One region of the Pseudocitrobacter faecalis genome, then DNA from elsewhere that is predicted to be linked to it. Evidence: predicted binding sites of a transcription regulator. Region 1 holds the regulator's gene; the other holds the start of a gene.
What was found. The regulator Fur, encoded in region 1, represses iron uptake genes when iron is present. The targets are predictions, from matches to a motif close to ATAATAATGAGAACNACTATCAA.
Positions count from the first base shown of each region.

Region 2: the regulator Fur is predicted to act here: its motif matches at 8,247-8,269, upstream of bfd (bacterioferritin-associated ferredoxin).

Region 1 is NZ_CBDDNJ010000002.1:2,984,729-3,000,280, forward strand. It holds gene speF (ornithine decarboxylase SpeF) at 1-524, shown strand, start outside; gene pgm (phosphoglucomutase (alpha-D-glucose-1,6-bisphosphate-dependent)) at 584-2,224, opposite strand; gene seqA (replication initiation negative regulator SeqA) at 2,249-2,806, opposite strand; gene ybfF (esterase) at 2,990-3,754, shown strand; gene ybfE (LexA regulated protein) at 3,884-4,177, shown strand; gene fldA (flavodoxin FldA) at 4,328-4,858, shown strand; gene fur (ferric iron uptake transcriptional regulator) at 5,140-5,592, shown strand; gene tcuR (tricarballylate utilization LysR family transcriptional regulator TcuR) at 5,720-6,646, shown strand; gene tcuA (FAD-dependent tricarballylate dehydrogenase TcuA) at 6,744-8,147, shown strand; gene tcuB (tricarballylate utilization 4Fe-4S protein TcuB) at 8,134-9,273, shown strand; gene tcuC (MFS transporter) at 9,329-10,624, shown strand; gene chiQ (ChiQ/YbfN family lipoprotein) at 10,677-11,009, opposite strand; gene chiP (chitoporin ChiP) at 11,061-12,464, opposite strand; gene glnS (glutamine--tRNA ligase) at 12,860-14,524, opposite strand; gene nagE (N-acetylglucosamine-specific PTS transporter subunit IIBC) at 14,708-15,552, opposite strand, start outside.
Region 2 is NZ_CBDDNJ010000002.1:4,871,796-4,887,347, forward strand. It holds gene slyD (peptidylprolyl isomerase) at 1-322, shown strand, start outside; gene ACOXYR_RS23405 (protein SlyX) at 401-619, opposite strand; gene fkpA (FKBP-type peptidyl-prolyl cis-trans isomerase) at 853-1,671, shown strand; gene ACOXYR_RS23415 (helix-turn-helix transcriptional regulator) at 1,836-2,558, shown strand; gene tusD (sulfurtransferase complex subunit TusD) at 2,558-2,944, shown strand; gene tusC (sulfurtransferase complex subunit TusC) at 2,944-3,303, shown strand; gene tusB (sulfurtransferase complex subunit TusB) at 3,311-3,598, shown strand; gene rpsL (30S ribosomal protein S12) at 3,723-4,097, shown strand; gene rpsG (30S ribosomal protein S7) at 4,193-4,663, shown strand; gene fusA (elongation factor G) at 4,760-6,874, shown strand; gene tuf (elongation factor Tu) at 6,945-8,129, shown strand; gene bfd (bacterioferritin-associated ferredoxin) at 8,304-8,498, shown strand; gene bfr (bacterioferritin) at 8,570-9,046, shown strand; gene ACOXYR_RS23465 (prepilin peptidase) at 9,043-9,507, opposite strand; gene rpsJ (30S ribosomal protein S10) at 9,883-10,194, shown strand; gene rplC (50S ribosomal protein L3) at 10,227-10,856, shown strand; gene rplD (50S ribosomal protein L4) at 10,867-11,472, shown strand; gene rplW (50S ribosomal protein L23) at 11,469-11,771, shown strand; gene rplB (50S ribosomal protein L2) at 11,789-12,610, shown strand; gene rpsS (30S ribosomal protein S19) at 12,627-12,905, shown strand; gene rplV (50S ribosomal protein L22) at 12,920-13,252, shown strand; gene rpsC (30S ribosomal protein S3) at 13,270-13,968, shown strand; gene rplP (50S ribosomal protein L16) at 13,981-14,391, shown strand; gene rpmC (50S ribosomal protein L29) at 14,391-14,582, shown strand; gene rpsQ (30S ribosomal protein S17) at 14,582-14,836, shown strand; gene rplN (50S ribosomal protein L14) at 15,003-15,374, shown strand; gene rplX (50S ribosomal protein L24) at 15,385-15,552, shown strand, end outside.

The sequences.
Region 1 (15,552 bases):
AAGACTTGCCCAAACTGCAACAACTGGTTGCGTTGCTGGGACGGTTTGAACAATTGCTCGAAGAAGATGCTCCTCTTGCTGAGGTTTTACCGTGCCTGTACAAACAGCACCAACAACGTTACGCCGGATACACTCTGCGCCAGCTGTGTCAGGAGATGCATGATCTGTATGCGCGTAATAACGTTAAACAGCTGCAAAAAGAGATGTTCCGCAAAGCACATCTGCCCCGTGTTGTTATGAGCCCTCAGGAGGCCAACTATGCCTACCTGCGTGGTCAGGTTGATTTGGTTTCTCTGCGTAATGCTGAAGGACGCATTGCGGCTGAAGGCGCCCTCCCTTACCCACCGGGCGTCTTGTGCGTCGTTCCTGGTGAGATCTGGGGCGGTGCGGTGCTTCGCTATTTCGCCGCGCTGGAGGAAGGTATCAACCTGCTGCCGGGCTTCGCACCGGAATTACAGGGCGTTTATATTCAGGAGCATGAAGGCCGCAAAGCGGTGTGGTGTTACGTGATTAAAGAGAGTTAACCTGCGCGACACGCCAGTAAAAAAGGAGCCTTTCGGCTCCTTTTTCACAATCGATCAGATTACGCGTTTTTCAGCACTTCACTAACAATCTCAACCGCTTCTTTCTCAATCTGCTTGCGATGCTCTTCACCCAGGAAGCTCTCGCAGTAGATTTTATATGCGTCTTCCGTGCCTGACGGACGCGCGGCAAACCAGCCGTTATCGGTCATCACTTTAAGACCGCCGATAGATGCGCCATTACCCGGTGCAGCCGTCAGACGTGCGGTGATAGGGTCGCCTGCCAGCGTGCTGGCGCTCACCATCTCTGGAGAGAGTTTTGACAGCGCCGCTTTCTGTGCAGAAGTCGCGCCCGCTTGCAAACGGTTGTAGCTTGGCGCGCCGAAGCGTTTAGCCAGCTCGTTGTAATGCTCTTGCGGGTTTTTGCCGGTGACGGCGGTGATTTCCGCAGCCAGCAAGCACATGATGATGCCGTCTTTATCAGTCGACCACGGCGTGCCGTCGAAGCGCAGGAACGATGCCCCGGCACTCTCTTCGCCGCCAAAGCCGAAGCTGCCGTCAAACAGGCCATCAACAAACCATTTGAAGCCCACCGGCACTTCCACCAGCTTACGGCCCAGATCGTTCACCACACGGTCGATCATCGCCGAAGAGACCAGTGTTTTGCCCACGGCGACATCTTTGCCCCACTGCGGACGATGCTGGAACAGATAGTTGATGGCAACCGCCAGATAGTGATTCGGGTTCATCAGACCCGCAGGCGTGACGATACCGTGACGGTCGTAGTCCGGGTCGTTGGCGAACGCGAGGTCAAACTTGTCGCGCAGCGCCAGCAGGCCCGCCATTGCGCACTCGGAGGAGCAGTCCATACGGATGGCGCCATCTTTGTCGAGATGCATAAAGCGGAAAGTCTGGTCAACCTGGTCGTTAACAATGGTCAGGTTCAGGTTGTAGTGTTCACCGATACGTTTCCAGTATTCGATACCGGAACCGCCCAGCGGATCGACGCCCAGCGTCAGGCCCGCTTTCTGGATAGCCGCCATATCGACGATATCCGCCAGCCCTTCGATGAAGGGTTGTACCAGATCCCTCTCTTTCACATGGCCGGACGCCAGCGCGGCATCCAGAGAAATACGTTTCACGCCTTTCAGGCCATCGGCCAGCAGCGCATTGGCGCGATCTTCCACCACTTTGGTGACGTTAGTATCGGCCGGGCCACCGTTAGGCGGATTGTATTTGATACCACCGTCTTCCGGGGGGTTGTGAGACGGCGTAATCACGATACCGTCTGCCAGTGGGCCACCTTTTTTGTTGTGAACCAGAATGGCGTTTGACACCGCAGGCGTCGGCGTAAAGCCGTTATTTTCCTGCACAATGACATCCACACCGTTTGCCGCCAGCACTTCGAGCACCGAGATAAACGCCGGTTCAGAGAGCGCGTGGGTATCTTTACCGACGAAGCAAGGGCCGGTAATGCCGTTTTTCGCACGATCTTCGGCGATAGCCTGCGCGATCGCCAGAATATGAGGTTCATTGAAACTCTGGCGCGCCGCGCTGCCACGGTGTCCGGAAGTACCGAACTTCACTGCATGCTCTGCGTTACCCACTTCCGGTTTCAGCACATAGTACTGAGAGGTCAGTTGGGCGACGTTAATCAAATCACTCTGTTGTGCAGGCTGGCCCGCACGGTTATGGATTGCCATTGCTTGATCCTTCTTATGCAAGGGTTAGATTGTGCCGCATACCTTTTCGATTAATTCAGCGGGGAACTGCATGGTTTGCATGATGTGTTCCACCATACTGCATTTACGACCGGTATTGGTATTCGTGATTACCCAATATGGGGTTTCCGGTACCTGTTTCGGTTTAGTCTGATTACCGTTTTTCAGCAGGGTTTGCTCGTTGGCGGCAAAGTAGACACGCGTGCGCCCATGAAGCGATTCCGTCGCTTCGGCAAACGCGTTGTTATCCAGTTTGTAGAGCGTCGTCAGGATCAGCATAAAGCGATTGACGGCTTTTTTCTGCTCGGCATATTCGTCAGAGAGCAGCAGTTCACGCATAGCACGAACTTTGTCTTTCGCGGTTTTAACCGGTTTTACCTCGGCAACTGGAGCAACCTGAGCAGGCGCGACTTCAGCTTTGGCAACCGGAGCAGCAACAACAGGTTGTGATGCGGCGGAAAACTTCAGCATTCGCCGTAAAATGTCGGATGCGCTCTCGCCAATGTGCAGTGTGTGGGCGGCAATATAGCGATAGAGTTCGTCATCAACTTCGATCGTTTTCATCTTAATCCAGTGCAATAATTTTTCTGAATACAAGTTGCTGGGATTATATGTTCAAAACCCAACAGCGGATAGCGTCATACCAGGATAGCGGCAAAAATGGGATAAAAATCGTATCTTGCCCCTGAATGTGAGAATGTCCAACATAATACCCTAACCCGACAGAGCGAAAAAAAGAACTTTGCTATGAAATTGAATACCCGAGCGCAATCTGCACAAAACCTGCACAATAATTCCCCCATCATGCTCGTTCACGGCCTTTTTGGCAGCCTTGATAACCTCGGCGTGCTGGCACGCGACCTGGTGACCGACCACGATATCCTGCAAGTCGATATGCGTAACCACGGTCTTTCGCCGCGAGCAGATGAGATGAACTACCCGGCGATGGCGCAAGACTTACTGGATACCCTCGACGCCCACAACATTGAGAAAGCCACGGTGATTGGTCACTCGATGGGCGGTAAAGCGGTGATGGCCCTGACCGCCCTGGCCCCGGAACGTATCGAGCATCTGGTCGCTATTGATATCGCGCCGGTGGACTATCATGTGCGTCGCCACGATGAGATTTTTGCGGCGATTAACGCCGTCACCCGCGCGGGCGTCTCCTCACGCCAGCAGGCCGCAACCGTCATGCGCGAATTTTTAGCCGAAGAAGGCGTGATTCAGTTTCTGCTGAAGTCATTTGTTGACGGCGAGTGGCGCTTTAATGTGCCGGTGCTGTGGGATCAATACCCGCACATCGTCGGCTGGGAGACGATTCCGGCGTGGGATCAGCCGGCACTGTTTATTCCCGGGGGGAATTCGCCTTACGTTACCGAAGCTTACCGTGACGACCTGCTCTCGCAATTTCCGCAGGCGCGTGCACATGTTATCGCTGGTGCCGGTCACTGGGTGCATGCTGAAAAACCGGACGCGGTACTGCGCGCCATCCGCCGTTATTTAGCAGACTGATTAAAAACTCAACGACCGCGCGCCATTATGGCCGTGGTCGTTGGCGTGTCGGTTGCACTGATGTATGATTGCGCGCTGTCTGCACCGGGCGTTTCCCGGTAGCTTGTTTCCCCGAAGTCACTCTGAATCATGGCAAAAGAACAAACGGACCGCACGACAATTGATTTGTTCGCAAATGAGCGTCGGCCGGGAAGACCCAAAACCAATCCGCTTTCGCGTGACGAACAGCTGCGCATCAATAAGCGTAATCAATTAAAACGCGATAAAGTTCGCGGTCTGAAGCGCGTCGAACTGAAACTCAATAACGACGCGGTAGATGCCCTGAACGAACTGGCAACCGCGCGCGATATGAGTCGCAGCGAGCTTATCGAAGAGATTCTGATGAGCCAGTTAGCCGTGCTCCGCGCGCAGGAAAAGCTCTGAAAATTACGTAAAATCCCGCTTTCATGTAGCAGAGTGTGCAGTCCGGTACGATTGCTGATTCCGCACCCTTCTCTGTTCTGCTATGATTGCCCTTATCTGTGGGCAATACGCCACCACCATATCATTAAGTTTCAAGAGGTTATTTAACTCATGGCAATCGTTGGCATTTTCTTTGGTAGCGACACCGGCAATACCGAAAATATTGCAAAAATGATTCAGAAACAGCTTGGTAAAGACGTTGCCGACGTGCATGACATTGCCAAGAGCAGCAAAGAAGACCTGGCTGCATTCGACATTCTGCTGTTAGGTATTCCGACCTGGTATTACGGTGAAGCCCAGTGCGACTGGGACGATTTCTTCCCGACTCTGGAAGAAATTGATTTCAATGACAAACTTGTTGCACTGTTCGGCTGCGGCGACCAGGAAGACTACGCGGAATACTTCTGTGATGCGCTGGGTACTATCCGCGACATCATTGAACCGCGCGGTGCGACCATCGTCGGCCACTGGCCAACGGCCGGTTACCACTTCGAAGCCTCTAAAGGCCTGGCCGATGACAATCACTTCGTGGGTCTGGCTATCGATGAAGACCGTCAGCCGGAACTGACCGCTGAACGTGTAGAAAAATGGGTTAAACAGATTTCTGAAGAGCTGCATCTGGAAGAGATTAAAAACGCCTGATGTTTAATGCGGCGTGATTGTTAAATCGCGCCGCATTAATAGGTAGAAGCAATCAAAATAATAGCTACAATTTTTTAACTTTTGAGCGTAAATCTGTACAATATCTTCTGAATTTAGCGAGTTTGCAGGTCAAGCCTCGTTTTCGATATCTTTATTCGCCCAGGTCTTGCTGTTTTCATTTAGAAGGCGTCATTCTATAATGAGACGCATTACACTCGGTGCACTCTCTGTGTTACTTCCGCGTTTGGAAGTCAATCGTTTAGCAACAGGACAGATTCCGCATGACTGACAACAATACCGCATTAAAGAAGGCTGGCCTGAAAGTCACACTTCCCCGGTTAAAAATCCTGGAAGTGCTTCAGGAACCAGACAATCACCATGTCAGTGCGGAAGACTTATACAAACGCCTGATCGACATGGGTGAAGAGATTGGTCTGGCGACCGTCTATCGCGTTCTCAATCAGTTTGATGACGCTGGCATCGTTACACGCCATAATTTTGAAGGTGGCAAGTCCGTTTTCGAACTGACTCAGCAACACCATCACGATCACCTCATTTGCCTCGACTGCGGCAAAGTTATCGAATTCAGCGATGATTCCATCGAAGCCCGCCAGCGTGAAATCGCTGCGAAACACGGGATCCGCTTAACCAACCACAGCCTGTACCTGTATGGTCACTGCGCTGAAGGTGACTGCCGCGAAGATGAACACGCGCACGATGGCGTAGAGAAGTAATTATCTTCAGGATTCTGTAAAGCCAACCTTCGGGTTGGCTTTTTTATTGGTGTGTACTTCCTTTTTCTCACTTCCCTCTCCGCTAATGTTGCTTTAATGTAAAATCCCCCACCTTTTGGAGAGTGAGATGGAGCTTCGCCAGTTACGCTATTTTGTCCGCATTGTCGAAACCGGCAGCATGGGTAGTGCGGCCCTCGATCTGAATATTGGCGTTTCGGCACTTAGCCAGCAGATGACCCGACTGGAAAACGATCTCGCCATTCGTCTGTTGCAGCGGACGTCACGCGGTGTGACGCCGACCCATGCGGGTTTAGCTTTTTTCTCACAGGCACAACTGGCTATCCGCCATGCCGATGATGCGATTCTCGCCGCCAGAGAAGCACGCCTTTCCGGACACGTCAGCGTAGGCATGGCACCCAGTACCGCCTCTATTCTCGGTATCCCCTTCATGAAAGCCATGCGTGAAAGCTACCCCGACGTGCGTCTGCATGTTGTCGAAAGCCTTTCCGGCAATCTGGAGCGAATGATAAATACCCGTCAGATTGATTTAGCCATTGTCTTTCAAAAGGAAAAAATCGTTCGCTGGAGCGCCAGGCCTATCCTGGAAGAGCGACTGTTTCTCATTGCCCACCATACCCTGCTTGATAACATTGCCGATGACACGCTATCACCGATACAGCTGTCTGGTATCCCCCTCATTATGCCGAGCCTGGGCCACGGACTGCGTGGGAGATTAGAAACAATGGCCAGGGAACACGCCATACATCTTGATATCGTCTCAGAGATTGATGGTCTTGCCTTGTTAATGCAGGCCGTGCGAAACGGTCTGGGGGCCACGCTTCAGCCTGGCGCTGCCGTTTCGCATCTTGATAATGAAGTCTTGAGAGTGATCCCGATCCACAATCCTATACTTAGCCGCCCCAACTTTCTGGTCAGTTTATCGGATAATGAATTGACCCCCGCAGGCCTTGCCACCCGCGTCGTACTCACCAAAGTCATGCGTGAACTCGTTCAGGAAGGAGAGTGGCCGGGCGCAACGCTTTACCTTAACTAAACCCCTGTTTAGCAACCCAGCATAGCGCTCTTGCAAATTAGCCATGTACATTTCAATTACAAATTTAACAAAAAGTTAAAGTGTAATGAGGTTGAAGATGGTTGATGTTCTGGTGATCGGCGGCGGAAATGCCGCCTTATGCGCCGCCCTGACGGCTCGCGAAGCGGGTGCTTCGGTGCTCATGCTGGAAGCGGCACCCCGCCAGTGGCGCGGAGGAAATTCGCAACACACGCGTAATTTACGCTGCATGCATGACGCGCCACAGGACGTTCTGGTAGAGAGCTATCCCGAAGAGGAATTCTGGCAAGATCTGCTTCGCGTCACGGAAGGTAACACCAACGAAGCGTTGGCCCGACTGGTGATCCGTACGTCATCCGAATGCCGCGACTGGATGCGTCGGCATGGCGTTAACTTTCAGCCGCCCCTTTCCGGCGCGTTGCACGTCGCCCGCACGAATGCCTTTTTCATGGGCGGAGGCAAAGCCCTCGTCAACGCCTACTATCGCAGCGCCGAAAATCTGGGCGTGGAAATACGTTATGACACGCCTGTGCAGGCTCTGGAGCTTCAGGACGGAGAATTCGTTGCCGCACTGGCAGGAGACGAGCGAATTGAAGCCAGATCTTGCGTGCTTGCCGCTGGAGGTTTTGAATCCAATCGCGAATGGCTGCGCGAAGCATGGGGGGAAAACGCGCGAGGAGAATGGCCTGCCGACAACTTTCTGATCCGCGGGACACGGTTTAACCAGGGTGTACTGCTCAAATTTATGATGGATAGCGGCGCGGATATCATCGGCGATCCCTCCCAATCCCACTGCGTAGCGATTGATGCCCGTGCGCCACTTTACGACGGCGGCATTTGTACGCGTGTTGATTGTGTATCGTTGGGCATCGTCGTCAGCCGCGACGCGCAACGTTTCTATGACGAGGGTGAAGATTTCTGGCCGAAACGTTATGCCATTTGGGGGCGTCTGGTCGCTCAACAGCCTGGGCAGATTGGTTATTCCATTATCGACAGTAAAGCGATCGGCCATTTTATGCCCCCTGTTTTTCCCGGAGCTCAGGCGAACACGTTAGAAGAACTCGCCCGTCAACTGGGCCTTGACGCGACCCGTTTTGCCAGGACAGTGACCCAATACAACCAGGCATGCCAGCAAGGACAATTTGATCACACCACGCTCGACAACTGTGCCACCGAAAATCTTATGCCACCAAAATCGCATTGGGCGCGGCCAATCGACACGCCCCCCTATTATGGCTACGCCCTCAGACCCGGGATCACTTTTACCTATCTTGGGCTTCGGGTTAACGATCGTGCGGCGGTTCATTTTGCCGGGCGCCCAAGCCGGAATCTGTTTGTCGCAGGGGAAATGATGGCCGGAAATGTGTTGGGTAAGGGGTATACCGCAGGCGTCGGCATGTCCATCGGGACAACTTTCGGGCGCATCGCAGGGAAAGAAGCCGCGCTGGCGGCAAAACGGGAGGTGCGCAATGAAGCAGCTTGAGAAACTCATTATTGAGGCGAAAATACTGACCGAACCTGAAGCAGAAGTTGAACGGGTGATGCAGGTGTGTAATGCCTGCCGCTATTGTGAAGGTTTTTGCGCGGTATTTCCGGCGATGACCCAGCGGCTGGCGTTCGGCAAAGCGGATATCAACTATCTTGCTAACCTATGTCACAACTGCGGTGCCTGCCTGCACGCTTGTCAGTATGCGCCACCCCATGAATTTGCTATCAATGTGCCAAAAGCCATGGCGGAAGTGCGCCTGGAGACCTATCAACATTATGCGCAACCTGCTGCGTTCGGAGCACTCTATCGTCGGGCCGGGCTGACCGTAACTCTGGCCCTGGCTTTCGGTCTGGTACTCTTTTTACTTCTCGCGATGGCATTGAAGGGGCAGCTTACACACCCTCCGCTTGCCGGCGATTTTTATCAAATCTTTCCCCATAATTTGCTGGCGTGGATGTTTGGTTCGGTTTTTGCCATAGCGGTAGCGTTACTCATGGCGGGAATCATACGTTTCTGGCGAGAAATCACACCGGGCGCTCCGCACGTCAGAGATATCGCGAAAGCCTCTCACGACGCCCTCACCCTGAAATATCTTGATGGCGGCCATGGCAAAGGCTGCAACGAAGCAGACGATGCCTTTACATTGCTGCGCCGTCGCTTTCATCACTTCACTTTTTACGGATTTATGCTCTGTTTTGCCGCCACGCTTGTCGCCACGGCTTATCACTATATTGCCGGTTGGGAAGCCCCCTACCCCTTCTTTAGTGCGCCGGTCATACTCGGCACCCTTGGCGGGCTGGGACTGCTTATCGGCCCGGCAGGGTTACTGTGGCTGAATTTTCGCCGCTCACCTTTGCATGGCGATCCGCGACAAAAGCCGATGGATCGAGGATTCATCATGCTGTTATTACTCACCAGCCTCACAGGCCTAGGGCTGCTGGCGGTAAGAGATACGACGTGGATGGGGATCCTGCTTGCCATCCATCTCGGGGTCGTAATGGCGCTTTTTTTAACCCTACCCTATGGAAAATTTGCCCACGGATTTTACCGGTGCGCGTCTTTACTCAAGTGGGCTATTGAGAAGCGACGCGGAATACAGGCGGGAGTCGCTGGCGACTAACCCACAAACGCTTACCTCTATAAAAACAAGATGAAGACACTGGAGAGCAGACCCAATGACACAACCTACCTCACGCGCCGGCACGTTCGGCGCCATCCTCAGAGTCACAAGCGGTAATTTTCTCGAACAGTTTGACTTCTTTCTGTTCGGCTTTTACGCCACGTATATCGCGAAAACCTTTTTCCCGGCGGAAAGTGAGTTTGCTGCGCTCATGCTGACCTTTGCGGTTTTCGGCTCAGGTTTCATGATGCGGCCAATCGGCGCTATTGTATTGGGTGCCTATATAGACCGAATTGGCCGGCGCAAAGGGCTGATGGTTACGCTCGCGATCATGGGCTGCGGTACATTACTTATCGCGCTGGTTCCGGGGTATCAGACAATCGGTGTACTTGCACCGGTTCTGGTGCTGATTGGACGCTTGTTGCAAGGATTCTCCGCAGGTGTGGAATTGGGTGGTGTCTCGGTTTATCTCTCAGAGATAGCCACGCCGGGTAATAAAGGCTTCTATACCAGTTGGCAATCCGCCAGCCAGCAGGTTGCCATCGTTTTTGCGGCACTGATTGGCTACGCCCTGAATGCAACACTGGGGCACGATGCCATTTCAGAGTGGGGCTGGCGAATTCCGTTCTTTATTGGCTGTATGATCATTCCTCTTATATTCGTTCTGCGCCGTTCGCTTCAGGAGACCGAGGCGTTTTTACATCGTAAGCATCGCCCGGATACCAAAGAAATTTTTACAACGATCGCGAAAAACTGGCGAATCATTACTGCCGGCACACTGTTGGTCGCAATGACAACAACGACGTTTTATTTCATCACTGTCTATACGCCAACGTATGGCCGGGCGGTACTGAATCTCAGTGCGCGTGACAGTCTGATCGTCACCATGATAGTTGGTATATCGAATTTTATCTGGTTGCCCATTGGCGGCGCGATATCTGACAAGATTGGACGTCGTCCCGTATTGATGGGCATTACATTACTGGCGTTGTTCACTACCTGGCCCGTAATGCAGTGGTTGACTGTGGCACCTGATTTTACGCGTATGACGTTGGTATTACTCTGGTTTTCATTTTTCTTCGGTATGTATAATGGTGCAATGGTCGCCGCACTCACCGAAGTGATGCCGGTCTATGTCCGAACAGTTGGCTTTTCACTTGCTTTCAGTCTCGCTACCGCCATTTTTGGTGGCCTCACGCCGGTTATTTCAACGGCATTAGTTCAGTTGACTGGCGATAAGAGCGCCCCTGGATGGTGGCTCATGTGCGCCGCCTTGTGCGGGCTTGCCGCCACGGCGATGCTGTTTGTTCGCCTCAGCCGGGATTATCAGACGGCAGAAAATAGACTCTAAGAGAAAAACGGGCGGCGATTTTCTTCCGCCCGTAAAAACCTGTCTCGTCGATTTATTTTGCGGTATTGTTGCTGCGAATTTCCTGCCAGATTAAACCGCAATCTTTCTTCACGGCCTGATCGTTACCGGTTTTTCGCGCCAGAATACACGCCTGATAATCACTTACCCGTATGGTCTCCTGATTGGCAAACTGCTGATGCGCCTTCTCTTGCTTCAGCACGTTCAGCACCTGCTGGCAGGCCTCAATTTTTTCCGGCGAGCCCTCGGCGGTATTGATACAGGCGCTATACGCTTCTTTTAAACGGGTATCTTCTTTGGGTGCTTCAGACTGCGCGCAGCCCGCCAGCGCCGCGACAAGCGCGGTCATCATCATCATTTTTTTCATGTTATTAGCCTTATACGACACGGCGGGCTCTGCGGCCCGCCTGAGTACTTATCAGAAGATGGTGAACGGTGCGATAACCATGAATTTCACGTCACGCTCATCCTGGAAGATGTTGCCGTAACCGCCGCCCCAGCTCGGGATATCGGAGTGGTTGTCGTACTGGGTGAAGTGCAGTTTGAACAGCGTGCCTTTCGCGCGGCCTTCCTGTACGGTATACGCCACGTCGAAGCTGTAAGAAGACTCTTCGATGGTTCTGTTTTTGTCGTAGTATGCATCCGGGTTGATCTGCCAGGTAGACGGTTTGGCGTCCCAGGCATAAACGTATGATGCCCCCACTGCCCAGCCCGGCAGGTTCCAGTTCTTCAGGTCATACATTGCACCAAAGAACACCGCTTTTTCGCCGTTGGCGTTGAAGTCAGAACGGTTATCCCACCAGATATCCAGACGACCATTTGAGGAGGCGTAGGTTGGTGTCATACGCTGCAGGAAGTAGCCCTGCTGGCCTTCAGCCTTAACCCATGTCCCTTCCAGGCGCAGGTCAACCTGCCCCACTTTGTAACCGAAGGTCAGCGCCTGCAACCACGCGGTGCCATCGTAAATATCGTTTACAGAGCGATCATCGACTTTATCGCGGGTACCGTAGAACTGATAGCTGGTAGACAGCGGGCTACCGGCGATATCAAATTTGTAGCTGGCTTTGGCGAAGTACTGATCGACATAGCCTTCTGCCTGACCAAATGCCGCTTCCAGCACCAGGTCATTTTTGAAGTCATATTTCATACCGATGGAGTGCAGATAATCGACTTTCGTGCGTTTATCGTTCTGGTAGAAATTATCCATTTCGATATGCCATGGGGCCTTATATTCATTGGTCCACATGTAGGAGAAGCTCAGCGCACCGGCATCATCAAAGTCAAAATTCGCTCCGGCTTCCGCGCCCTGATAAGTACCCGGCATAAAGCTCCAGTGCGGCGCTAACAGCGTTTGACCGGTTGGCTGAATATAACCACCGCGCGCCCAAACCGGGCCGTACTTAAATTTCGCAGCGGCTTTATAAAGGCTTACACCGCTTTTATCGCCGGAGTAATCTTCCGAGTAGCCTTTATTTTTAGAAGAGAACGCAATTTCGTTCGGGTGACCGCTTTCTGAGGATTCTGCCATTTCGATAGCGGTAAATGCGGCAATATCGAGGCCGAACATATCAGCGGCATAGCCGGACTGGAAATCGAGGTTGGCGTTCCAGGTGGAGTGAGAAAGGTTGGTTTTATATTTGTCGTTATCGGTCACATCTTTACGGTCACGCTCACGCTGCCAGTAATAGATGCCGCCCGTTAGCGTGGAGTCATCAATAAAGCCTGCTGCACTCGCCTGGGGAACAATAACCAGGCCCGACATTGCTGTGACACCGGCAATAGCCAGCGCCAGCGTACTACGTTTGCCACTGAACGTACGCATATGTGTATCCTCTTTGACTTTTAAAATGCCGCCGCAAAGCAGAGGCTAAAAATAAAAAACAGATAAAAAAGTAGCGTGGTGAAAAGCACCTTTTGCTACAGGATTAGATTATTTTTCGCGACGCGAATTATCAATCCTTTTTCGCAAGCAAAACGCAGGACTATGACAAAGCGCACATATTTCGTTGCGTCTTGTAACAAATGCGATTTATTAACATTAAGCGGCGCAACGCCTTATCTCATCAGGGGAAAATGTTAATAGCGTAGGTTGCGGGGATGTATCTGTATGAAATGATGCAAACGGGTGATGCCTGCATAAAAAAGATTAATTCGCATCGCGAATATGAGAGATAAAAAAAACGCCGCAGAGGCGGCGTTTTTTTCGCAAACAGGGGATTACTCGCCTGCTTTCGCCCAGGTGTCGCGCAGGCCAACGGTGCGGTTGAACACCAGTTTTTCTGCGGTAGCGTAGCGGCTGTCGAGGCAGAAGTAACCTTCACGCTCGAACTGATACGCTTTACCGGCAACAGCGTCTTTCAGGGACGGCTCAGCAAAGCCCTGCTTGATTACCAGCGATTCCGGGTTCATCACCGACAAGAAATCTTCCGCCGCGCCCGGGTTCGGCACACTGAACAGACGATCGTACAAGCGGATTTCAACCGGCAGCGCGTGTGCTGCGCTCACCCAGTGAATAACGCCTTTCACTTTACGGCCATCTGCCGGATCTTTGCTCAGGGTATCGGCATCGTAAGTACAGAAGATAGTGGTGATGTTACCTTCTGCATCTTTCTCTACGCGTTCTGCTTTAATCACGTAAGCATTACGCAGACGCACTTCTTTACCCATCACCAGACGCTTGTACTGCTTGTTGGCTTCTTCGCGGAAGTCAGCGCGATCGATCCAGATCTCGCCGCTAAACGGCACTTCACGGCTGCCCATTTCCGGTTTGTTCGGATGGTTCGGCATGGTGACCATTTCGCCTTCGCCCTGGTAGTTTTCGATAACCAGTTTCACCGGATCGATCACCGCCATTGCGCGCGGGGCGTTTTCGTTAAGATCTTCACGAATGCAGGATTCCAGCGACGCCATCTCAATGGTGTTGTCCTGCTTGGTCACGCCGATGCGTTTGCAGAACTCACGGATAGCGGCGGCGGTATAACCACGACGACGCAGACCGGAAATGGTCGGCATACGCGGGTCATCCCAGCCTTCAACGTGTTTTTCCATGACAAGCTGGTTCAGCTTGCGCTTGGACATCACGGTGTATTCCAGATTCAGGCGCGAGAATTCGTACTGGCGCGGGTGAACCGGAATAGAGATGTTGTCGAGCACCCAGTCATACAGTCGGCGGTTGTCCTGGAACTCCAGGGTACACAGGGAGTGCGTAATACCTTCCAGCGCATCGCTGATGCAATGGGTAAAGTCGTACATCGGGTAGATGCACCACTTGTTGCCGGTCTGGTGGTGCTCGGCAAATTTAATACGGTACAACACCGGGTCGCGCATGACGATGAACGGCGACGCCATGTCGATTTTCGCGCGTAGGCAGGCTTTACCTTCTTCAAAACCGCCGGTACGCATTTTTTCAAACAGCGCCAGGTTCTCTTCGACGCTGCGGTCGCGGAACGGGCTGTTTTTACCCGGCGCAGTCAGGGTGCCGCGGTATTCGCGGATCTCTTCCGGTGACAGTTCGTCAACATAGGCCAGGCCTTTGTTGATAAGTTCTACCGCGTACTGGTGCAGTTGATCGAAATAGTCTGAGGAGTAGTGAATATCACCAGCCCAGTGAAAACCTAACCACTCGACGTCGTGCTTAATCGACTCGACGTATTCGATATCTTCTTTTACCGGGTTAGTGTCATCAAAACGCAGGTTGCACAGGCCCTGATAGTCCTGCGCGACGCCAAAGTTCAGGCAGATCGATTTCGCATGGCCGATGTGCAGATAACCGTTCGGCTCAGGCGGAAAACGGGTATGGACTGTGGTGTGCTTCCCACTGGCCAGATCTTCATCGATGATCTGACGAATAAAGTTACTCGGGCGGGCTTCAGCCTCACTCATCGTGGATTCCTCAAAAGCGTAAATAACGTATAACGGCGTATGATCTTATAAGCCGGACGCAGAGACAACCCTTAACTTACAGAAAATGCGTCTTTGAAGAGGAATATGGGGATCATTTGCTGCAAAAAAAAGCGGCGGAGGATAGTCCCCCGCCGCTTAAGGCAATCGCGAACTCAGGAGCGATTATTTACCTTTAATTTCATACAGCGCTGTTTGCCCTGCGACGACATGACCCTGCGCCTTAATCACCAGGCCGCTGAAGTCGTCGATGTTGCTACACACCACCGGGCTAATCATTGAACGTGCATTGGCGTTCAGGTAGTCGAGATCCATTTCCAGAACCGGCTGACCTGCTTTCACTTCTGCACCCTCTTCCACCAGGCGAGTAAAGCCCTGGCCGTTCAGCGCAACGGTATCGATACCCATGTGGACAACGATTTCCGCGCCTTTCTCGGTTTCCAGGCAGAACGCATGGTTGGTGTTAAAGATTTTAACGATAGTGCCCGCCGCCGGGGAAACCACGGTTTTATCCGTTGGTTTAACCGCAACGCCGTCACCTACCGCTTTGCTGGCAAAGGCTTCGTCTGGCACCTCTTCCAGCGCCACCACGTCACCGGTGACCGGGGAAACCAGCTCGGCAATCACGGTGCTGTTATTGGGCACAGCTTGCGGTTTGGCCGCAGGCGCTGCTGCCGGTGCCGCAGTGGCTTCTGCCGCCGCGACCGGGCCTGTGGTTTTCATCGCGTTGGCGATTTTCTCTGCCACGAAGCCAACGATAATCTGCACGCTGGTTTTGTTCAGGCGAATCACGCCGGATGCGCCCAGACGTTTCGCCATCGCGTCGTTCACCAGAGAAGAGTCTTTCACGTTCAGACGCAGACGGGTGATACAGGCATCAATGCCGGTCAGGTTGTCAGAACCGCCAATCGCGGCGATGTACTGACGCGCCAGGCCGGAAACATCCTGCTCTTTATCGCTGCCTACATTGGTGTCCTGACCATCCGCTTCGCTGCCGGCAACCGCCAGCT
Region 2 (15,552 bases), 1.9 Mb from region 1:
CGAACTGCAGGTTGGCATGCGCTTCCTGGCAGAAACTGACCAGGGCCCGGTTCCGGTTGAAATCACTGAAGTTGAAGACGATCACGTTGTGGTTGATGGTAACCACATGCTGGCGGGTCAGAATCTGAAATTTAACGTGGAAGTTGTGGCTATCCGTGAAGCTACCGAAGAAGAACTGGCTCATGGCCACGTTCACGGTGCGAACGGTCACGACCACGATCACGATCATGGCCACGATGGTTGCTGCGGCGGCCACGGTCACGACCATGGTCACGAACACGGTAAAGGCGGTTGTGGTAACGGCGGTTGCGGTTGCCATTAATTTAGCCTTCGCCGGACAAGGGGCTTGCACCGCTATCCGGCAACAAAAAAGCGGGAATAATCCCGCTTTTTTTACGTCTTAATAGTGAGGCGGTGGCGTCTCTTCTGACTGAGACGCGATGTGCGATGGCTGACTGGCCTTCAGTTTTTCCGTCAGTAACCGCAGATGTTCACGTAGCTTCGACATTTCCAGCTCATGCTGGGTGACCGTCTGGTTAAGATCTTCAATGGTGATCTCCTGAAACGCCAGGCGGCTTTCAAGTTCTTCCATCCGCGCTTCAATACTCATTTCTTGCATCATTAACCTCTTCGCTGTTAGTTCCGGCGTACTTCCCGGTGCCGCGGATTCTACTTAACTTTCGGCACCCACGCAGCATTCCTTCGTCAAGGGGGAAACTAATTTAAACAAAAATAGTCTGAAAAGTGTCGAGAATCAGGAGCGTTCGTATGTAGATTTGTTCTGCAAGGCTATATAGTACGCTTCTCACTTAGTAAATCTTGGGGCGAGAGGCCCCGGCCCTGGAGAGATGGATGAAATCACTGTTTAAAGTAACGCTTCTGGCAACCACGATGGCCGTTGCACTGAATGCGCCGCTGGCGTTTGCCGCTGACTCCGCGAAAACCGCAGCAGCCGCAGAAAGCAAATCCGCTTTCAAAAACGACGACCAGAAATCCGCCTATGCACTGGGTGCATCGCTGGGTCGTTACATGGAAAACTCCCTGAAAGAACAGGAAAAACTGGGCATCAAACTGGATAAAGATCAGCTGATCGCCGGTGTTCAGGATGCGTTTGCTGATAAGAGCAAACTGTCCGATCAGGAAATCGAGCAAACACTGCAGGCTTTCGAAGCGCGCGTGAAGTCTTCCGCTCAGGCGAAGATGGAAAAAGACGCCGCAGATAACGAAGCGAAAGGTAAAGAGTACCGCGCGAAATTTGCTAAAGAAAAAGACGTGAAAACCTCGTCTACTGGTCTGCTCTACAAAGTAGAGAAAGCGGGTACCGGTAGCGCGCCGACCGATAGCGACACCGTGGTGGTCAACTACAAAGGTACGCTTATCGACGGTAAAGAGTTCGATAACTCTTATACCCGTGGCGAACCGCTCTCCTTCCGTCTTGATGGCGTGATCCCAGGCTGGACTGAAGGCCTGAAAAACATCAAGAAAGGTGGCAAAATCAAACTGGTTATCCCACCAGATCTGGCTTACGGTAAAACCGGCGTTCCGGGGATCCCGGCTAACTCCACCCTGGTCTTCGACGTTGAACTGTTAGACGTTAAGCCAGCACCAAAAGCGGACGCGAAAGCTGACGCTGCGCCAGCTGAGAAAGCGGCAACCGCAGATAAAAAATAAGAGTCTGACCGCCGCCGCCCACTGGGCGGCGGCTTTTTATTACCTGCCTGATATAATTAATGCTGGAAAGCGCCTGATGCGCGTATTACTTTAGATCCCCCTATTAGTGATGAGCCTGCCCTGACAACATAACGACAGGCTCCTGAAAAGGAGTGCTTTTTTACATGTCCAGGTCGCTTTTAACCAACGAAACCAGTGAACTTGATTTACTGGATCAACGTCCTTTCGATAAAACCGATTTCGAGATCCTGAAGTCCTACGAAGCGGTCGTGGACGGGTTAGCGATGCTCATTGGTTCCCATTGTGAAATTGTGCTGCATTCTTTGCAGGACCTGAAGTGCTCGGCCATTCGAATCGCTAACGGTGAACATACCGGGCGGAAAATCGGCTCGCCGATTACCGACCTGGCCCTGCGTATGCTGCACGATATGACCGGCGCAGATAGCAGTGTTTCCAAATGCTATTTTACTCGTGCCAAAAGTGGAGTGCTGATGAAGTCCGTAACTATCGCGATTCGCAACCGCGAACAACGCGTTATCGGGCTGCTGTGCATCAACATGAATCTTGATGTGCCTTTCTCCCAAATCATGAATACCTTTATTCCGCCGGAAACGCCGGAAGTGAACTCGCAGGTTAACTTTGCCTCTTCGGTTGAAGACCTGGTGACCCAAACGCTGGAGTTCACGATTGAAGAGGTGAATGCCGATCGCAACGTTTCCAATAACGCTAAAAATCGCCAGATCGTGCTTAACCTTTACGAGAAAGGAATCTTTGATATCAAGGATGCGATTAATCAGGTGGCCGACCGCCTGAACATCTCCAAACACACGGTGTATCTCTACATCCGCCAGTTCAAGAGCGGCGACTTTGTGGGGCAAGATAAGTAATGCGTTTTGCCATCATGGTGACCGGCCCGGCTTACGGAACGCAACATGCCAGCAGTGCGCTGCAGTTTGCGCAGGCGGTGCTGAGCGAAGGTCACGAGCTTGCCTGCGTGTTCTTTTATCGCGAGGGCGTCTACAACGCCAATCAGCTTACAGCACCTGCCAGCGATGAGTTTGACGTGGTGCGTGGCTGGCAGAGGCTGCATGATGAACAGGGTGTCGAGCTGCATATTTGCGTGGCGGCGGCATTACGTCGCGGTGTGACGGACGAAACCGAAGCGAAAAATCTGTCGCTGCCAGGTTTTAATCTTCAGCCGGGCTTCTCTCTGAGCGGGCTGGGGGCGCTGGCGCAAGCTTCGCTGACCTGCGATCGCATGGTGCAGTTCTGATGAAACGTGTCGCTTTTATTTTTTCGACGGCGCCGCACGGGAGCGCTTCTGGCCGTGAAGGGCTTGATGCCCTGCTGGCCGCCTCCGCATTAAGCGAAGACCTCGGTGTATTTTTCATTGGCGACGGGGTGTTTCAGCTACTGAACGAGCAAAAGCCGTCAGCGGTGCTGGCGCGCGATTACATCGCGACCTTTAAGCTGATGTCGCTCTACGATATTGAGAATGTCTGGATGTGCGCGGCGTCGCTGCGGGAGCGCGGCTTAGGTGCGTCCACGACCTTTGTCACCGATGTCGAGTTGCTGGAGCCTGATGCGCTCCGTCAGCAGCTTGATGGCTATGATGTGATTCTCCGCTTCTGAGGCGTCTATGCTGCATACCTTAAGTATTTCTCCCTGGCATACGGACATGAACGCGCTGATGCGCGTGCTGAAAGAGGGGGATGATTTGCTGCTTCGTGCTGATGGCGTGGTGGCTGCAATTGAAGGCAGCCGCTTTCTTGATATCCTCCGTTCCGCCCCCATATCCCTTCACGTGCTGCAAGAAGATGTTGAAGCGCGTGGGCTATGTGGTCAAATTTCGAACAGTGTCGTCAGGGTTAGCTATACTGACTTCGTCAGGCTGGCGGTAAAACATGCGTCTCAGATGGCCTGGTAGATGCCAGGTTGTTGTATATTTCTTGACACCTTTTCGACACCGCCCTAAAATTCTGCGTCCTCATATTATATGAGGCGATTTATTACGTGTTTACGAAGCAAAAGCTAAAACCAGGAGCTATTTAATGGCAACAGTTAACCAGCTGGTTCGCAAACCACGTGCTCGCAAAGTTGCAAAAAGCAACGTGCCTGCACTGGAAGCCTGCCCGCAGAAACGTGGCGTATGTACTCGTGTATATACTACCACTCCTAAAAAACCGAACTCCGCACTGCGTAAAGTTTGCCGTGTTCGTCTGACTAACGGTTTTGAAGTGACCTCCTACATCGGTGGTGAAGGTCATAACCTGCAGGAGCACTCCGTGATCCTGATCCGTGGCGGTCGTGTAAAAGACCTTCCGGGTGTTCGTTACCACACCGTTCGTGGTGCGCTTGACTGCTCCGGCGTTAAAGACCGTAAGCAAGCTCGCTCCAAGTATGGCGTGAAGCGTCCTAAGGCTTAATGGTTCTCCGTTAAGTAAGGCCAAACGTTTTAAATTAATGTCAAACTAAACTCTTTGAGTTTTGGACAATCCTGAATTAACAACGGAGTATTTCCATGCCACGTCGTCGCGTCATTGGTCAGCGTAAAATCCTGCCGGATCCTAAGTTCGGATCAGAACTGCTGGCTAAATTTGTAAATATCCTGATGGTAGATGGTAAAAAATCTACTGCAGAAACTATCGTATACAGCGCGCTGGAGACCCTGGCTCAGCGTTCTGGTAAAAATGAACTGGAAGCTTTCGAAGTAGCTCTCGAAAACGTGCGCCCGACTGTCGAAGTTAAGTCTCGCCGCGTTGGTGGTTCTACTTATCAGGTACCAGTTGAAGTCCGTCCGGTCCGCCGTAATGCTCTGGCAATGCGTTGGATCGTTGAAGCTGCTCGTAAACGCGGTGATAAATCCATGGCTCTGCGCCTGGCGAACGAACTCACTGATGCTGCAGAGAACAAAGGTACTGCAGTTAAGAAACGTGAAGACGTTCACCGTATGGCCGAAGCCAACAAGGCGTTCGCACACTACCGTTGGTAATCCCTTCGGAGTATTAGTCACCAGGCGGGCGCTTCAGCGAAGCAGCCCGCTTTGGGTTACTTAACTGAACGCCTAAAAAGATAAACGAGGAATCAAATGGCTCGTACAACACCCATCGCACGCTACCGTAACATCGGTATCAGTGCGCACATCGACGCCGGTAAAACCACCACTACCGAACGTATTCTGTTCTACACCGGTGTAAACCATAAAATCGGTGAAGTTCATGACGGCGCCGCTACCATGGACTGGATGGAGCAGGAGCAGGAACGTGGTATTACCATCACTTCCGCAGCGACTACTGCATTCTGGTCTGGTATGGCTAAGCAGTATGAACCGCATCGCGTAAACATCATCGACACCCCGGGGCACGTTGACTTCACAATCGAAGTAGAACGTTCCATGCGTGTTCTTGATGGTGCGGTAATGGTTTACTGCGCAGTCGGTGGTGTTCAGCCACAGTCTGAAACCGTATGGCGTCAGGCTAACAAATATAAAGTTCCGCGCATCGCGTTCGTTAACAAAATGGACCGTATGGGCGCTAACTTCCTGAAAGTTGTTGGTCAGATCAAAACCCGTCTGGGCGCGAACCCGGTTCCGCTGCAGCTGGCAATTGGTGCTGAAGAACATTTCACCGGTGTTGTTGACCTGGTGAAAATGAAAGCCATCAACTGGAACGATGCAGACCAGGGCGTTACCTTCGAATACGAAGATATCCCTGCTGACATGGTTGAACTGGCCAACGAATGGCACCAGAACCTGCTGGAATCCGCTGCTGAAGCTTCTGAAGAGCTGATGGAGAAATACCTGGGTGGTGAAGAACTGACTGAAGAAGAGATCAAAACTGCTCTGCGTCAGCGTGTTCTGAACAACGAAATCATCCTGGTAACCTGTGGTTCTGCGTTCAAGAACAAAGGTGTTCAGGCGATGCTGGATGCGGTAATTGATTACCTGCCATCCCCAATCGATGTTCCGGCGATCAACGGTATCCTGGACGACGGTAAAGACACGCCGGCTGAGCGTCACGCAAGTGATGACGAGCCGTTCGCTGCTCTGGCGTTCAAAATTGCTACCGACCCGTTCGTAGGTAACCTGACCTTCTTCCGTGTGTACTCCGGTGTGGTTAACTCTGGTGATACCGTACTGAACTCCGTGAAAGCTGCACGTGAGCGTTTCGGTCGTATCGTTCAGATGCACGCTAACAAACGTGAAGAGATCAAAGAAGTTCGCGCGGGCGATATCGCTGCTGCAATCGGTCTGAAAGACGTAACCACTGGTGACACGCTGTGTGATCAAGATGCGCCGATCATTCTGGAACGTATGGAATTCCCTGAGCCGGTAATCTCCATCGCAGTAGAACCGAAAACCAAAGCTGACCAGGAAAAAATGGGTCTGGCTCTGGGTCGTCTGGCTAAAGAAGACCCGTCATTCCGCGTATGGACTGACGAAGAATCTAACCAGACCATCATCGCTGGTATGGGTGAGCTGCACCTCGACATCATCGTTGACCGTATGAAACGTGAATTCAACGTTGAAGCGAACGTCGGTAAACCTCAGGTTGCTTACCGCGAAGCGATTCGCGCGAAAGTAACCGATATCGAAGGTAAACACGCGAAACAGTCTGGTGGTCGCGGTCAGTATGGTCACGTCGTTATCGACATGTACCCGCTGGAGCCGGGCTCTAACCCGAAAGGTTACGAGTTCATCAACGACATCAAAGGTGGTGTAATTCCTGGCGAATACATCCCGGCCGTTGATAAAGGCATCCAGGAGCAGCTGAAGTCTGGTCCGCTGGCTGGTTATCCGGTTGTAGACATGGGTATTCGTCTGCACTTCGGTTCTTACCACGACGTTGACTCCTCTGAACTGGCGTTTAAACTGGCTGCTTCTATTGCCTTTAAAGAAGGCTTTAAGAAAGCAAAACCTGTTCTGCTTGAGCCTATCATGAAGGTTGAAGTAGAAACTCCGGAAGAGAACACTGGTGATGTTATCGGTGACTTGAGCCGTCGTCGCGGTATGCTGCGCGGTCAGGAATCTGAAGTAACTGGCGTTAAGATCCACGCTGAAGTTCCGCTGTCTGAAATGTTCGGATATGCAACTCAGCTGCGTTCTCTGACCAAAGGTCGTGCATCATACACCATGGAATTCCTGAAGTATGATGATGCGCCGAACAACGTTGCTCAGGCCGTAATCGAAGCCCGTGGTAAATAATCCCCGGGGTTAAAACCTAAGTCCCGTGCTCTCTCCTGAAGGGGAGAGCACTATAGTAAGGAATATAGCCGTGTCTAAAGAAAAATTTGAACGTACAAAACCGCACGTCAACGTTGGTACTATCGGCCACGTCGACCACGGTAAAACTACTCTGACCGCTGCAATCACCACCGTACTGGCTAAAACCTACGGCGGTGCTGCTCGTGCTTTCGACCAGATCGATAACGCACCGGAAGAAAAAGCTCGTGGTATCACCATCAACACTTCTCACGTTGAATATGACACCCCGACTCGCCACTACGCGCACGTAGACTGCCCGGGCCACGCCGACTATGTTAAAAACATGATCACCGGTGCTGCGCAGATGGACGGCGCGATCCTGGTTGTTGCTGCGACTGACGGCCCGATGCCGCAGACTCGTGAGCACATCCTGCTGGGTCGTCAGGTAGGCGTTCCGTACATCATCGTGTTCCTGAACAAATGCGACATGGTTGATGACGAAGAGCTGCTGGAACTGGTAGAAATGGAAGTTCGTGAACTTCTGTCTCAGTACGATTTCCCGGGCGACGACACGCCGATCGTTCGTGGTTCTGCTCTGAAAGCGCTGGAAGGCGAAGCAGAGTGGGAAGCGAAAATCATCGAACTGGCTGGCTTCCTGGATTCTTACATCCCGGAACCAGAGCGTGCGATTGACAAGCCGTTCCTGCTGCCGATCGAAGACGTATTCTCCATCTCCGGTCGTGGTACCGTTGTTACCGGTCGTGTAGAACGCGGTATCATCAAAGTTGGTGAAGAAGTTGAAATCGTTGGTATCAAAGAGACTGCTAAGTCTACCTGTACTGGCGTTGAAATGTTCCGCAAACTGCTGGACGAAGGCCGTGCGGGTGAGAACGTTGGTGTTCTGCTGCGTGGTATCAAACGTGAAGAAATCGAACGTGGTCAGGTACTGGCTAAGCCGGGTTCCATCAAGCCGCACACCAAATTCGAATCTGAAGTTTATATCCTGTCCAAAGATGAAGGCGGCCGTCATACTCCGTTCTTCAAAGGCTACCGTCCGCAGTTCTACTTCCGTACTACTGACGTGACTGGCACCATCGAACTGCCGGAAGGCGTAGAGATGGTAATGCCGGGCGACAACATCAAAATGGTTGTTACCCTGATCCACCCGATCGCGATGGACGACGGTCTGCGTTTCGCAATCCGTGAAGGCGGCCGTACCGTTGGCGCGGGCGTTGTTGCTAAAGTAATGAGCTAATTATTAATTAATTAGTTTTGAGCTTAAAAAGGGCGCTTCGGCGCCCTTTTTGCTGTCTGATACCTGCCTTCTTATTTATTTTAAAATGCGCCCCCGCTGCGTCATTTGTCATCTGCTATTGTAATCATAACTATTCTCATTTACACTCTGTTCATAAATTAAGCGGGAGTGATTATGTACGTTTGTTTGTGTAACGGTGTAAGCGATAAAAAAATTCGCCAGGCAGTTCGCCAGTTTCATCCACAATCTTTCCAGCAATTACGCAAATTTATACCCGTTGGAAATCAATGCGGTAAGTGCGTACGTGCGGCCCGCGAAGTGATGGAAGATGAATTAACGCAGATGCCGGAATATCAGGAAATCGCCTGAGCCCTATTCTTTTTTTGACATCCCTGTAGCCCGTTCTACGCTTCAATAAGTGGAAGCGGAGGGACTACATAATGAAAGGTGATGTTAAGGTTATAAATTATCTCAATAAATTATTGGGAAACGAGCTTGTCGCAATAAACCAATACTTTCTCCACGCGAGAATGTTCAAAAACTGGGGCCTGATGCGCCTCAATGACATTGAGTACCACGAATCAATTGATGAGATGAAACATGCCGATAAATATATCGAGCGTATTTTGTTTCTCGAGGGGATACCGAATCTTCAGGATCTTGGCAAACTGCAAATTGGCGAAGATGTGGAAGAGATGTTGCAATCGGATCTCCGCCTTGAGCTGGAAGGTGCGAAAGATTTACGTGAAGCCATTGCGTATACCGACAGTGTTCACGACTATGTGAGCCGCGATATGCTTATCAATATCCTCAGTGAAGAAGAGCATCATATCGACTGGCTCGAAACTGAGCTGGATCTGATCGGTAAAATTGGTCTGCAAAATTATCTGCAGTCACAAATTAAAGTCGAAGACTAAGTCACCCCAAGCCCGTATATGATGAAACCCGCTGCGGCCAGAAAAGGGCCGAAAGGCAGCGGGTTTTTTAGTGCCTGCCATTCACGCAGATGAAGCGCTGACAGGCTGATGAAAATCAGGGCCAACAACGTGGCAGTAAGAATCAGTTCCGGTAGCGCTTGCCAGCCATGCCACGCCCCCAGCGCGGCAAGAAATTTCACATCGCCATACCCTAATCCTTCCCGGTGACGCAGGCTTCGGTAACCCCAGTAAATCAGCGCAAAGGCAATGTATCCGCCGATGGCTCCCCACAATGATAAAGATAAACGTGCAGGATAAAAGCACAGATGATAAAGCACGCCACCCCATAAAAGCGGGCAGGTCAGGCGGTCAGGCAGGAGGCCGGTACGCCAGTCATGCCAGCTAAGCGCCAGAGTTAACAGCGTGTAGACAACGAAAAAGGGCAGGGGGGCATAAGACATACTCGCGTCCGGTAAATTATCCTGGCCAGGAGTGTGGCGAAGGCGCGTTCAGAGTGCAAAAGGCAAAAGACAGCAGTGCGAGGTGTTATCCGGCATTTCTTCATGGATGACATTATTTACCGGACGCAGTGCGCGCAGCGCCGCAAATTATCATGACTAATTTCTAAACACCCCTTGCTTCACGCTGGTATTTGCGTATAATACGCGGGCTTGTCTAATATTGACAGCGGTTCAATCTGAACCCGATGGCGCTTTTTGGTCATCAACAATGCCCCCAATTGGGGGGCTACGTAAGAACGGTTACACTCTCCCATCAATCGTAATGGGTTTGAGGAGTAATCATTTCGTCTATAAAATAATTGGAGCTCTGGTCTCATGCAGAACCAAAGAATCCGTATCCGCCTTAAAGCGTTTGATCATCGTCTGATCGATCAATCAACCGCGGAAATCGTCGAGACTGCCAAGCGCACTGGTGCGCAGGTTCGCGGTCCGATCCCGCTGCCGACCCGCAAAGAGCGCTTTACCGTTCTGATCTCTCCGCACGTTAACAAAGACGCGCGCGATCAGTACGAAATTCGCACTCACAAGCGTCTGGTTGACATCGTTGAGCCAACCGAGAAAACCGTTGATGCTCTGATGCGTCTGGACCTGGCTGCCGGTGTAGACGTGCAGATCAGCCTGGGTTAATCAGGTCATCGAGCGATTGAGAGGTTGATACAATGATTGGTTTAGTCGGTAAAAAAGTGGGTATGACCCGCATCTTCACTGAAGATGGCGTATCTATCCCAGTAACCGTAATCGAAGTTGAAGCAAACCGTGTTACTCAGGTTAAAGACCTGGCTAACGATGGCTATCGTGCTATTCAGGTTACCACCGGTGCTAAAAAAGCAAACCGTGTAACCAAGCCGGAAGCTGGCCATTTCGCTAAAGCTGGCGTAGAAGCTGGTCGCGGCCTGTGGGAATTCCGTCTGGCAGATGGTGAAGAATTCACTGTTGGTCAGAACATCAGCGTCGAGCTGTTTGCTGAAGTTAAAAAAGTTGACGTAACCGGTACCTCTAAAGGTAAAGGTTTTGCTGGTACCGTTAAGCGCTGGAACTTCCGTACCCAGGACGCTACTCACGGTAACTCCTTGTCTCACCGCGTTCCGGGTTCTATCGGTCAGAACCAGACTCCGGGCAAAGTGTTCAAAGGCAAGAAAATGGCAGGTCAGCTGGGTAACGAACGTGTAACTGTTCAGAGCCTGGACGTAGTACGTGTTGACGCTGAGCGCAACCTGCTGCTGGTGAAAGGTGCGGTCCCGGGTGCAACCGGTAGCGACCTGATCGTTAAACCAGCTGTGAAGGCGTAAGGGGATAGCAATGGAATTAGTATTGAAAGACGCGCAGAGCGCGCTGACTGTTTCCGAAACTACCTTCGGTCGTGATTTCAACGAAGCGCTGGTTCACCAGGTTGTTGTTGCTTATGCAGCTGGTGCTCGTCAGGGTACTCGTGCTCAGAAGACTCGTGCTGAAGTAACTGGTTCTGGTAAAAAACCATGGCGCCAGAAAGGTACCGGCCGTGCGCGTTCAGGTTCTATCAAGAGCCCGATCTGGCGTTCAGGTGGCGTAACCTTCGCTGCGCGTCCGCAGGACCACAGTCAAAAAGTTAACAAAAAGATGTACCGCGGCGCGCTGAAAAGCATTCTGTCCGAACTGGTACGTCAGGATCGTCTGATCGTTGTCGAGAAGTTCTCTGTAGAAGCGCCTAAAACTAAGCTGCTGGCTCAGAAACTGAAAGACATGGCTCTGGAAGATGTGCTGATCATCACCGGTGAGCTGGACGAAAATCTGTTCCTCGCAGCACGTAACCTGCACAAGGTTGACGTTCGCGATGCAACGGGTATCGACCCGGTTAGCCTGATCGCCTTCGACAAAGTCGTAATGACTGCTGATGCTGTTAAGCAAGTTGAGGAGATGCTGGCATGATTCGTGAAGAACGTCTGCTGAAGGTGCTGCGCGCACCGCACGTTTCTGAAAAAGCGTCTACTGCGATGGAAAAAACTAACACCATCGTTCTCAAAGTTGCTAAAGACGCGACCAAAGCAGAAATCAAAGCTGCTGTGCAGAAACTGTTTGAAGTCGAAGTCGAAGTCGTTAACACCCTGGTCGTTAAAGGGAAAGTTAAACGTCACGGACAGCGTATCGGTCGTCGTAGCGACTGGAAAAAAGCTTACGTCACCCTGAAAGAAGGCCAGAATCTGGACTTCGTTGGCGGCGCTGAGTAAGTCGGAGGAGTAATACAATGGCAGTTGTTAAATGTAAACCGACATCTCCGGGTCGTCGCCACGTAGTTAAAGTGGTTAACCCTGAGCTGCACAAGGGCAAACCTTTTGCTCCGTTGCTGGAAAAAAACAGCAAATCCGGTGGTCGTAACAACAATGGCCGTATCACCACTCGTCACATCGGTGGTGGCCATAAGCAGGCTTATCGTATTGTTGACTTCAAACGCAACAAAGACGGTATCCCGGCAACAGTTGAACGTCTTGAGTACGATCCGAACCGCTCCGCGAACATCGCGCTGGTTCTGTACAAAGACGGCGAACGCCGTTACATCCTGGCCCCTAAAGGCCTGAAAGCTGGCGACCAGATTCAGTCTGGCGTTGATGCTGCAATCAAAGCAGGTAACACCCTGCCGATGCGCAATATCCCGGTTGGTTCTACCGTTCATAACGTAGAAATGAAACCAGGTAAAGGCGGTCAGCTGGCACGTTCCGCTGGTACTTACGTTCAGATCGTTGCTCGTGATGGTGCTTATGTCACCCTGCGTCTGCGTTCTGGTGAAATGCGTAAAGTCGAAGCAGACTGCCGTGCAACTCTGGGCGAAGTTGGCAATGCTGAGCATATGCTGCGCGTTCTGGGTAAAGCAGGTGCTGCACGCTGGCGTGGTGTTCGTCCTACCGTTCGCGGTACTGCGATGAACCCAGTCGACCACCCACATGGTGGTGGTGAAGGTCGTAACTTTGGTAAGCACCCGGTATCCCCGTGGGGCCTGCAGACCAAAGGTAAGAAGACCCGCAGCAACAAGCGTACTGATAAATTCATCGTACGTCGCCGTAGCAAATAATTTTAGAGGATAAGCCATGCCACGTTCTCTCAAGAAAGGTCCTTTTATTGACCTGCACTTGCTGAAGAAGGTAGAGAAAGCGGTGGAAAGCGGAGACAAGAAGCCCCTGCGCACTTGGTCCCGTCGTTCAACGATCTTTCCTAACATGATCGGTTTGACCATCGCTGTCCATAATGGTCGTCAGCACGTTCCAGTCTTTGTAACCGACGAAATGGTTGGTCACAAACTGGGTGAATTCGCACCGACTCGTACTTATCGCGGCCACGCTGCTGATAAAAAAGCGAAGAAGAAATAAGGTAGGAGGAAGAGATGGAAACTTTAGCTCAACATCGCCATGCTCGTTCTTCTGCTCAGAAGGTTCGCCTTGTTGCTGACCTGATTCGCGGTAAGAAAGTGTCGCAGGCCCTGGATATTCTGACCTACACCAATAAGAAAGCGGCTGTACTGGTCAAGAAAGTACTGGAATCTGCCATTGCTAACGCTGAACACAACGATGGCGCTGACATTGACGATCTGAAAGTTGCGAAAATTTTCGTAGACGAAGGCCCGAGCATGAAGCGCATTATGCCGCGTGCAAAAGGTCGTGCAGATCGCATCCTGAAGCGCACCAGCCACATTACTGTGGTTGTGTCCGATCGCTGAGACTCTGGAGACTAGCAATGGGTCAGAAAGTACATCCTAATGGTATTCGCCTGGGTATTGTCAAACCATGGAACTCTACCTGGTTCGCGAACACCAAAGAATTCGCTGACAACCTGGACAGCGATTTTAAAGTCCGTCAGTACCTGACGAAGGAACTGGCAAAAGCGTCCGTATCTCGTATCGTTATCGAGCGTCCGGCTAAGAGCATCCGTGTGACTATTCACACTGCTCGCCCGGGTATCGTTATCGGTAAGAAAGGCGAAGACGTAGAAAAACTGCGCAAGGTCGTAGCGGATATCGCTGGCGTTCCTGCTCAGATCAATATCGCCGAAGTTCGTAAGCCTGAACTGGACGCTAAATTGGTTGCTGACAGCATCACTTCTCAGCTGGAACGTCGTGTTATGTTCCGTCGTGCTATGAAGCGTGCTGTACAGAACGCAATGCGTCTGGGCGCTAAAGGTATCAAAGTTGAAGTTAGCGGCCGTCTGGGCGGCGCGGAAATCGCACGTACCGAATGGTACCGCGAAGGTCGTGTACCGCTGCACACTCTGCGTGCTGACATCGACTACAACACCTCTGAAGCGCACACCACTTACGGTGTAATCGGCGTTAAGGTATGGATCTTCAAAGGTGAGATCCTGGGTGGTATGGCTGCTGTTGAACAACCGGAACCGGCTGCTCAACCTAAAAAGCAGCAGCGTAAAGGCCGTAAATAAGGAGCGTCGCTGATGTTACAACCAAAGCGTACAAAATTCCGTAAAGTGCACAAAGGCCGTAACCGCGGTCTGGCGCAGGGTACGGATGTTAGCTTCGGCACTTTCGGTCTGAAAGCTGTTGGCCGTGGTCGTCTGACTGCACGTCAGATCGAAGCAGCACGTCGTGCTATGACCCGTGCAGTGAAGCGTCAAGGTAAAATCTGGATCCGTGTATTCCCGGACAAACCGATTACCGAGAAGCCTCTTGAAGTTCGTATGGGTAAAGGTAAAGGTAACGTGGAGTATTGGGTTGCCTTGATTCAGCCGGGCAAAGTCCTGTATGAAATGGACGGTGTACCGGAAGAGCTGGCCCGTGAAGCATTCGGCCTCGCAGCCGCGAAACTGCCGATCAAAACCACCTTTGTAACTAAGACGGTGATGTAATGAAAGCAAAAGAGCTGCGTGAAAAAAGCGTTGAAGATCTGAACGCTGAGCTGCTGAACTTGCTGCGTGAGCAGTTCAACCTGCGCATGCAGGCTGCAAGTGGCCAGCTGCAACAGACTCATCTGCTGAAGCAAGTGCGTCGTGATGTTGCACGTGTTAAGACTTTACTGACTGAGAAGGCGGGTGCGTAATGACCGATAAAATCCGTACTCTGCAAGGTCGCGTTGTTAGCGATAAAATGGAGAAATCCATTGTTGTTGCTATCGAACGTTTTGTGAAACACCCGATCTACGGTAAATTCATTAAGCGTACGACCAAACTGCACGTACATGACGAGAACAACGAATGCGGTATCGGCGACAAGGTTGAAATCCGTGAATGCCGTCCGCTGTCCAAGACTAAGTCCTGGACGCTGGTTCGCGTTGTAGAGAAAGCGGTTCTGTAATACAGTACGCATTCTCGATACGAATAAACGGCTCAGCGATGAGCCGTTTATTTTTTCTACCCATATCTTGAGAGTGGTGTTATAATGCCGCGCCCTCGATATATGGGGCTTTTTAATGGCCTGACTTTCGGGTCTCAGTAGTAGTTGACATTAGCGGAGCACTAAAATGATCCAAGAACAGACTATGCTGAACGTCGCCGACAACTCCGGTGCACGTCGCGTAATGTGTATCAAGGTTCTGGGTGGCTCGCACCGTCGCTACGCAGGCGTAGGCGACATCATCAAGATCACCATCAAGGAAGCAATTCCGCGTGGTAAGGTCAAAAAAGGTGATGTGCTGAAGGCGGTAGTGGTGCGCACCAAGAAGGGTGTTCGTCGCCCGGACGGTTCTGTCATTCGCTTCGATGGTAATGCATGCGTTATTTTAAACAATAACAGCGAGCAGCCTATCGGTACGCGTATTTTTGGGCCGGTAACTCGTGAACTTCGTAACGAGAAGTTCATGAAAATTATCTCTCTGGCACCAGAAGTACTCTAAGGAGCGAATCATGGCAGCGAAGATCCGTCGTGATGACGAAGTTATCGTGTTAACCGGTAAAGATAAAGGTAAACGCGGTAAAGTAAAAAATGTCCTGTCTTCCGGCAAGGTCATTGTTGAAGGTATCAACCTGGTTAAGAAACATCAGAAGCCGGTTCCGGCCCTGAACCAACCAGGT